4 regions of the Guyparkeria halophila genome follow, and region 1 is predicted to be linked to each of the others. Evidence: predicted binding sites of a transcription regulator. Region 1 holds the regulator's gene; each other region holds the start of a gene.

The links. Region 1 encodes FliA, which starts transcription of late flagellar genes. Its sites were predicted from a motif close to GCTAAAGTTNNNNNNNNNNCNGCCGATA; they were not measured.
Region 2: the regulator FliA is predicted to act here: its motif matches at 1,097-1,124, upstream of fliS (flagellar export chaperone FliS).
Region 3: the regulator FliA is predicted to act here: its motif matches at 903-930, upstream of flgM (flagellar biosynthesis anti-sigma factor FlgM).
Region 4: the regulator FliA is predicted to act here: its motif matches at 1,317-1,344, upstream of SR882_RS02705 (methyl-accepting chemotaxis protein).

What each region holds. Positions count from the first base shown of each region.
Region 1 is NZ_CP140153.1:734,966-737,149, forward strand. It holds gene SR882_RS03375 (MinD/ParA family protein) at 1-812, shown strand, start outside; gene SR882_RS03380 (RNA polymerase sigma factor FliA) at 809-1,531, shown strand; gene cheY (chemotaxis response regulator CheY) at 1,645-2,031, shown strand; gene SR882_RS03390 (protein phosphatase CheZ) at 2,041-2,184, shown strand, end outside.
Region 2 is NZ_CP140153.1:919,759-921,942, forward strand. It holds gene fliD (flagellar filament capping protein FliD) at 1-1,069, shown strand, start outside; gene fliS (flagellar export chaperone FliS) at 1,209-1,613, shown strand; gene SR882_RS04335 (hypothetical protein) at 1,683-2,036, shown strand; gene SR882_RS04340 (6-hydroxymethylpterin diphosphokinase MptE-like protein) at 2,110-2,184, opposite strand, start outside.
Region 3 is NZ_CP140153.1:869,820-872,003, reverse strand. It holds gene flgA (flagellar basal body P-ring formation chaperone FlgA) at 83-847, shown strand; gene flgM (flagellar biosynthesis anti-sigma factor FlgM) at 1,031-1,348, shown strand; gene flgN (flagellar export chaperone FlgN) at 1,506-2,003, shown strand; gene rsmD (16S rRNA (guanine(966)-N(2))-methyltransferase RsmD) at 2,008-2,184, opposite strand, start outside.
Region 4 is NZ_CP140153.1:585,790-587,973, reverse strand. It holds gene SR882_RS02715 (diguanylate cyclase domain-containing protein) at 1-723, opposite strand, end outside; gene SR882_RS02710 (hypothetical protein) at 801-1,157, opposite strand; gene SR882_RS02705 (methyl-accepting chemotaxis protein) at 1,414-2,184, shown strand, end outside.

The DNA of each region.
Region 1 (2,184 bases):
TTGCCGTGACCAGCGGCAAGGGCGGTGTGGGCAAGACCAACGTGTCGGTGAACCTGTCCGTGGCCCTGGCGCGCGGCGGCGAGCGGGTGGTGCTGATGGATGCCGACCTGGGGCTGGGTAACGTCGACGTGCTGCTTGGTCTACAGTCCCGGGGCAATCTGTCCCACGTGCTGTCCGGCGAGGCCACGCTTGACGAGATCATGCTCGAAGGCCCCGAAGGCATCGGCATCCTGCCGGCAGCCAGCGGGGTGGCCAGCATGGCCGGCCTGACGGCCGCCGAGAACGCCGGGCTGATCTCGGCCTTCTCCGGCATGCGCTGGCCGGTCGACACCCTGGTGGTCGACTCGGCCGCGGGCATCGCCGATTCGGTGGTGCGCTTCGCCGAGGCGGCCAACGAGGTCGTGGTGGTGGTCTGCGACGAGCCGGCCTCGATCACCGACGCCTACGCCGTGATCAAGGTGCTCTCGCGCGAACACGACGTCACGCGGTTCCACGTGGTGGCGAACATGGTGCGTGATGCCGCCGAGGGCCGGCGTCTGTTCGAGAAACTCTCGGTAGCGGCCAAGCGCTTTCTCGATGTGACGCTCACCCACATGGGCTCGGTGCCGTTCGACGATTACCTGCGCCGGGCCGTGCAGCGTCAGAAGACCGTCGTGCAGCTCTACGGCGGCGCGAAGTCGACGCGGGCGTTCACGGCGATGGCGGACAAGGTCAATCAGTGGCCGGTGCCGCGCGGACCGCAGGGGCAGTTGCAGTTTTTCGTCGAGCGACTGGTGAACAACGCCGAGCTGGACCCCGAGAACCTGTTATGAATGCACGCGCCATGTATCAGAACGTTCAGGCCGGATCGACCGAAGCCCTGGTGGCCAAGCACGCGGACCTCGTCAAGCGGGTGGCCTTTCACCTGCTCGGGCGGCTGCCCTCCCATGTGCAGGCCGAGGATCTGATTCAGGCGGGCATGGTCGGGCTGCTCGATGCCGCCCGTCTGTTCGATGGCGACAAGGGGGCCTCGTTTGAGACCTACGCGGGCTTGCGCATACGCGGCGCGATGCTCGACGAGGTGCGTCGCAACGACTGGGCGCCGCGCTCGGTCTATCGGCGCCAGCGGGAAATCGCGCAGACGGTGGCCGCCATCGAGGCCGACACCGGGTGCGAGGCGCGAGACGCCGAGGTCTGCGAGCGCATGGGCATCACCCTCGACGAGTACCATGCCGCCATCAGTGATTCCTCCTCGGTCCATGTGGGCTCGCTGGATCACGGCGGCGAGGCGGAAAACGAGACCTTCGACATTGCCGATCCCAACAGCCAGCAACCCGACGAAGCGCTGGCCGAGGATCATTTCCAGCGCGACCTGGCCGATTGCATCGATGAGTTGCCGGAGCGGGAAAGACTGGTGATGTCCCTGTACTATGTCGAGGAACTCAACCAGAAAGAGATTGGCGCGGTGCTCGGCGTCAGTGAGTCGCGCGTCTGTCAGATTCACAACAAGGCGATCATGCGGCTCAAGACCGCGATGAACGCCTGGAAATAGGGCGCCGGGTGCGGAAAAGGCTCAATCTTTTCCGGTCGGCGCCGATAGACCCTCATACCCACGTTCGAACAAGGCAACCTGCCTGGTACTGACAAACGATCCCAGGGGCGAAAATGGACCGAAACATGAAGATCCTCGTGGTGGATGATTTCTCCACGATGCGCCGGATCATCAAGAACCTCCTCAAGGAGCTTGGCTTCACCAACCTCGAGGAGGCCGATGATGGCCAGACGGCACTGCCACTGCTCAGGCAGGGCAATTTCGATTTCCTCGTGACCGACTGGAACATGCCGGGAATGACCGGCATCGACCTGCTGCGGGCGGTCCGTGCCGATCCGAACCTCGCCAGTCTGCCGGTGCTCATGGTGACCGCCGAGGCCAAGCGGGAACAGATCGTGCTCGCCGCCCAGGAGGGCGTGAACGGCTATATCGTCAAGCCGTTCAACGGGGCCACGCTCAAGGAGAAGATCGACAAGATCTTCGAACGCGTCGAATCATAGGGGCGCGGGATGACTCAAGCAGACGAACAGGATTTCCAGCCGGTGGTCGGCCGCGAAAAGCGATTGGCCGACGCCCGCGCCTTGGTCGAGGCGATCGAGAACGAGGATTCGCCGAGCGAGGCGCAGCTGATCGGTGAGCTCACGGCGGCCTAC
Region 2 (2,184 bases), 180 kb from region 1:
GGCGACAGCGCAGAAACAGGCATCGAGTGGTTTTGCCGATTCGACGTCCACGGTCGGTTCCGGGCAGCTGACCTTCGACACCAGTAGCAGCTCGTTCAGCGTTGCCGTGGCGGCTGGCGATTCGTTGGCGGATATCCGTGACAAGATCAATGGCTCCACGGCAAACGATTCGGTACGCGCTTCGATCTTGAACGTCGACGACGGTGCGGGTGGGACTGAAGCCCGCCTGGTATTCTCCGCCCGCGAGACGGGAACGGCCAACGCCGTCACGGTGACCGCTACGGACGATGACGGCAACAACACGGACGCGGCAGGGTTGTCCCGACTTGCTTCGGGCAATCTCACCGAGCTCACCGCGGCGCAGGATGCCCAGTTGACGGTGGATGGCCTGTCGGTGACCAGTTCGACGAACCAGGTCGACGGGGTGATCGAGGGGATGACTCTGGATCTCAACCAGGCCGAGCCTGGAACCAAGGTCGAAGTCGCAGTCGAGGGTGACAATGGCCCCGTGCTCGAGGCGCTGAACAGTTTTGTCGAGAAATACAACGCCTGGAACAGTACCTACCAGAATCTCACGTCCTATGATGCGGAGGCCGAGCAGGGCGGCGTGCTGCAGGGCGACTCGACGGCAAACGGCATCAATCGAGGGTTGCGTTCGTTGCTGGGCGATAATTTCGGCACAGGGGCGATCCAGAACCTGTCCGAGATGGGTATCCAGATTGATTCGGAAGGAAAAATGACCCTGGATGAATCGATTGCCGAGAATGCGTTGAACAACGATAGCCAGGCCGTGAAGGACTTCCTCACCGATCCGGCCGATGGCGTGTCGCGGCAAGTCGACGACCTGCTCGAGCCGTATCTCAGCTTCGACGGTATTTTTGCCAACCGGGCGGATAGCTTGAATCGGTCGCTCGATCGAATCGAGGATCAGCGGGCGACACTGGATCGTCGGATGGAGAGCTATCAGGAGAGCCTGACGAAACAGTTCACCGCGATGGACAGCATCGTTCAGAGCATGCAGTCCTCGGCCAGTTATCTAAGCCGTATCGGGGTCAATTCCGGCTCCTGACTTTTGAGGCAATTCGGTGTAATTGTCCCTCAAGTTCTCGCTCCGGCGGCCGATTACCTTGGGTAGAGCGAAGGACGGCAACTATGGTTCTCGCGCTCGGAATGACCAAGCAGCTATAGCGATATTGCAGGAGACAACGATGCGAGCGAACCCTTACGCGCAATACCAGTCCATCGACCTTGAGGCCAAGGTGGAGTCGGCATCGCCGCATGGTCTGATCGCCATGTTGTACGAAGGTCTGCTTACGCGTGTCGCCCAGGCGAAGCATGCGATGCTAGCGGGCCAATTCGAGCAAAAGGGGCTCAACGTGACCAAGGCGATAAATATTCTTGGCGGTCTTAAAGACGGGCTCGATGCCGAGCAAAGCCCCGAGTTGGCCGAGCGTCTCGAAGAGCTTTACGATTACTGCCAGCGTCGACTTCTCGATGCCAGTGCTCAACGCGACACCGACGGTTTCGACGAAGTCTCGGCCTTGATCCGGGAGGTCAAGGAAGCGTGGGATGCCATTCAGCCCGAGGTCGCCAGGATGGCTGTGGCAAGCTGAAAAGCCGACTCGGGGCAGACCGTGTGCCTCAGTGGTTCAGTTGCCTATTGGGGGTGAGAGCTGAGAGTCATGACTGCATCATTCCCGTTAGTCCGAAGCCTTGAGGAGTTGGGTGATCTGGGGTGTTCCCTCGATCGGATCGCCTCGGTAGTCGAGGCGGAACCGCAGGAAGAGGCCCTCAACGAGTTGGCCGATGGACTCGATCGAGCCGAAGGGCGGATTGCTGAGCTCGTGAATGAGGCCGAGTCCCGGCAGTTACTTGCCGACCAGCGACTGGTCTCGCTCAAGGCGGAGTGGCTTGAGCGTTTTGATCGGCTGTTTGCTCTCATTGAGAGAACGCGTCATCAATTGGACGGAGAAGCCGGTGCACGTTTGTCACGTCACCGTGCCTCCGATGCCTACCTAAAAAATCAGGTGTCCTGACTATTCACTGGGTCGACCAATGCCTTGGGCCGCCATTCCGCGAGGAGAGGCGGCCCTTGTGTTTTCTCATCTTTCATTTTGGCGGCATTTCAAGAGTAACTCGTGCCTGATCGAGGAACTCCTGTAGCTCCGAACGCCCTGTTGGCGA
Region 3 (2,184 bases), 130 kb from region 1:
CGAAGACCGGCCGCCCCAAGGAATGGCATAGTAAGTGCTTTAAAACGCGGTGCAAGCAACCCGAGATCAAGATTACATCCCCATGAGTCATTCCCGCGTCACCGCCAAACCGAAAGACACGCTGACCGGCAAGGCCTTGCTGCGTTCGATAGTGGTTCTGGCCGGCTGGTTGTTGGCACCGGCCTTGGCGCTGGCCGAATCGGGCAACGCCCCTGAGACCGTCCAGATTCAGGTCAGCCAGGCCATGGAGGCATTTCTTGACGCGCAGGGTGGCGGCAACGATCACCTCACGCTCAGAGCCGGGCGCCTCGACCCCCGATTACGCCTGGGGGTTTGCGACCAGGCACTGGAAATTAACGAGGGCCGCCCACTCAACCTCAATCGCGGCCGTCAAACGGTGAAGGTCAGTTGTCATGGCAACTCGCCGTGGCGCATCTACGTCCCGGTCGAACTCACCCGGCGTCAGCACGCGGTGGTTGCCGCCCGCCCGCTGGCCGCCGGTGACGTCCTCGGTCTCGAGGATCTCGATCTGGCCACCGTGGATGCCAACCGCGCCCGCCGTCAGTACTACACCGATCCGGCGGAACTTGTCGGCATGATGGCGACTCAACCCCTACAGTCGGGTCAATTGGTAACCGCACACAACCTGGGGATCAACGCGGTGGTCGAGCGCGGCGACCTCGTCTCCATCCAGGTCGGCCACGGCGGATTCGTGGTCGGCTCAACCGGCGAGGTCCAGGGCCGCGCCGGCGTGGGCCAGCGGGTCAAGGTGAAGAACACCGGCTCCGGCAAGGTAATTGAAGCGGTCGTCATCGACAGTCGCACGGTCGAGGCGATCGGCCGTTAAGCTAGTGACAAAACAGCGACGATGCGTGCCGGTTTCCAAAAGTATTTCAGTCGGCGCTAAAGTTTTACGGCAACCGGCCGATGTTCAAGGGCGACGGGACATTTTGAGTTAACCTAGACGCCTGCCAGCCGGGCCCGTGCCACGGCGCGGACACATTGTCCGAGACAGGAAGGATCAAGCACCATGGCAAACGAAATCAACGGCTTCGGCCCGCGCAATCTGGGCCCGAACTCCTCGCTGGACTCGTCCCGCAGTCGGACCGAGGCCAAGGGCGAGAGCCAACAGGCAACCGGCAGCGCGACGACGGGCATCAAGGAGGATGACGCCGTGACGCTCTCCAGCGGGGCTTCCCAGCTCCAGGAAATGGGCCAGGCGCTGGCCGAGTCCGCCCCATTCGATCAGGCCAAGGTCGATCTCATCAAGGATCTGATCAGCCAGGGCGAGTACCAGATCGACTCCGGCCGCATCGCCGAGAAGCTGCGCCAGTTCGAGACGCTGTAATCTCCTTGACGAGCAGGGCGCGGGCAAAGCCCGGCACAAGACACCCCGGCGGGATGACCCGACCGGGGTGCTTCTATTGGGCGCCAGCAATTCGTATGCTCACGCTGACACCCGGCATTCGTGAACATCAAGCAGGAACGCCAAGCAGGCAACCAACATGACCCAGTTCGATACCAGCGCCCCCGCCGATCAATCCCCCTCGCCCACCGACTGGCTGGCCGGCATGCTCGAGCCGGCACGGGCGCTGCTCGAGGACCATCAGGCGCTCGCCGCCCTGCTGCGACGCCAGGAAACCCCGTCGCTCGACGAGTTCGACGAGGTGTTCCGGCAGATCCGCGAACACAACCAGGCACTGGCCGCGGCCGAGCAGGCTCGACTGGACTGGTTGACGTCCGTGGGTGAGGCCGACACCGAAACGGCACTGGAACGCGAGAACGCATCCGCGCGAGCTACCTGGGATGAACTGAAAAGCACCGCCCGCCGATTCCGTGATCTCTCGGAGACCAACCTGATGGCCCTACGGCGCATCGATCATTTCCTCGGCGAGCGGATCGACTTCTTGATCCAGCGCGACGAGCCGGCCGGCTCGCTCTACACCGCCGGCGGCACCGAGCACAACGCCGGCAGTCGCGGGCGGACGCTGGGCGACGCCTGAGGCCTCAAACCCGCCGTTCAAGCAATACCGAGCGGCTCTCCCCTGCCCGCGTCTCGCGGCTCACGACAAACCCACCCGGAAGCCTGAGGGACTCGAGCGCCGCCCCCTCGACAAACACCCGCGCATCCTCGGCCAGCCAGGGTGCCTCGACCAGGGCATCCAGCGCGCCTTGCAACAAATC
Region 4 (2,184 bases), 150 kb from region 1:
TCGCCCGACAAACCGCCCCGCTTGCGGCGGCAGTGCCTCGCCCTCTTCAAGCCAATGGGTCAGCGACTCGGCCGAAAGGCCCTGCTCGGCCAGCTTGAGCAGCACGTGGCCCTGTCGATCGGCGACCAGCGAGACCAGGCGCTCCCCGGCCGTCACCCGTTCGAGCAGGGCGGCCAGGGCGTTGAGATCGACATAGGCCACCAGCACCCCGCGAAACGCCCCCGCCCGATCATGAAGCGCACGGCTCATGGCCATCAGGCGCGCATCGCCTACGTCGAGCGGACGGGTGAGGAATACCATGTCGCCCGCATGCCGACGTGGCGCTTGCCGGTGGCGGCGGAAAAAGGGTTCCTTGACCGGATCGATCATCAAATCATCCGCGCGGCGGCGCGTGGCCAATCGTTCACCGGTCTCGTCCAACCACCACAGGTCGCGCACCAGGGCATTGGCATCCAGCGATGACTCCATCGTCCGGGCCATTCGTGACGAGGGCTCGTCCAGCCGATTCACAAGGCGTTCGCGAATCACCCGCAGGTCGCGGTCGATCGCGTCGAACTCGCTGTCGATCAGGGTCGATTGCATCAGGGCCACCAGCCGGGTGCGCTGCTCGACCTGTTGGTTGGCATGGGTCTCGTAACGCTCGATCGCCTGCAGGCTGGACCAGGCCAGGGCCGCCGTTACCAACACCCAGATGGCGAGCAACAGCAACCCGATTCGGTGCACAGGCCAGGCCGCTCGTGGCGGCGAGTCCGCCGCCGGCACCGACTCTTCGGCATTCTGGCCTGGTGTCGACGACGTGTTCACTCGTCGGAGTCCAGCAGCCGCACCTGCGTCGCCCCGTCACGACAGTCGATTTCAAACTCGACCTCGACGTATTCGGGCTCGTCGTTCATCGGGCTGGGATCGTTGGTGCAGGCGCAGCCGGCGACCACGCTGGTGAAGAACAGGCCGGCGTGAATACGCAGCCGTTCCGGACCAATCACGCTGCCGATCACCATCGCCGAGAGGGTATCCCCCTGGGCGACGTTGCCGTGGGCCATGCCCTGCTGCAATGGCAAGGCATCCGGTGACAGGGCCGCGATCTCGGCCTTGAAGGTCGCCTCCATCTCGTCCCGGGCGACGCGGGCGGCGCGAGCGGTTTGCGGCAGGGTCAACATCGGCAACTCCTCGACCCGGGGAATATCCCGGTCTGGGTCGACTGTAACCCATGGCGCAGAACGCATGAAACCGCGGCAAACGCCTTGCCGCTCAGCGCAAGACTCGTTCGTGATCTACCCTTTTGCACGCTACCCGAAACGATCAATTCATGAGAAACCGCTCATTCTTTCCTCGGGCCGGCCGATACGCCGAGATACCCATACATTCCGCGCGCTGGCTGGCGCCCGTGACCCGATTCAGAATAGGAGAACGTTGATGAAGAACCTGCCCATCGGCACCCGCCTTGGTCTTGGCTTCGGCCTCTTGACCCTGTTAATCGTGCTCATCGCCGGTTCGGTGTGGCTGCAGTATGGCCAGGTGCGTGAGGCGCAGGCAATCAACCAGCACAGCTACGAGGTCATCGAAGAGCTGGAGAAACAGATGATCGCGCTGGTGGATATCGCGAGCGGCCAGCGCGGCTACCTGATCACCGGGGAAGCGGGTTATCTGGAACCTTATGACAAGGGCCGTGAGGCATTCCTGCGGCGTAATGACCGCCTCGAGGAGATGACCGCCGACAACCCGCAACAACTCGAGCGACTGACGGAGCTGGAAACGCGCTACAACAGCTGGATCGACAATTACATTCAGCCGGCAATCGACCTGCGCCGCGAGGCGGGCAATCTCGACGACGACGTGCGCGATCGGGTCCAGGATCTGATGGCGAAGGCCAAGACCGACATGGATGCGATGCGCGAGATCGATCACGCCATGATCGACACCGAGCACGGGTTGCTCGAGGAACGTCAGGCGAGCCTCGAACGCGTCGATGCGTTCATGAAGGGCATCCTCGGATTCGGCAGCCTGTTCGCCGTGCTGATCGCCATCCTCGCCGGTCTGTTCATCACCCGCTCGGTGGTCCGCCCCATCGACGAGGCCGTCGAGATCGCCGACCGTATCGCCGCGGGCGACCTGACGACCACGCCCCACTCGGATGCCAAGGACGAGACCGGCCAGTTGATCCGCCGTCTGGGTGCCACGATCACA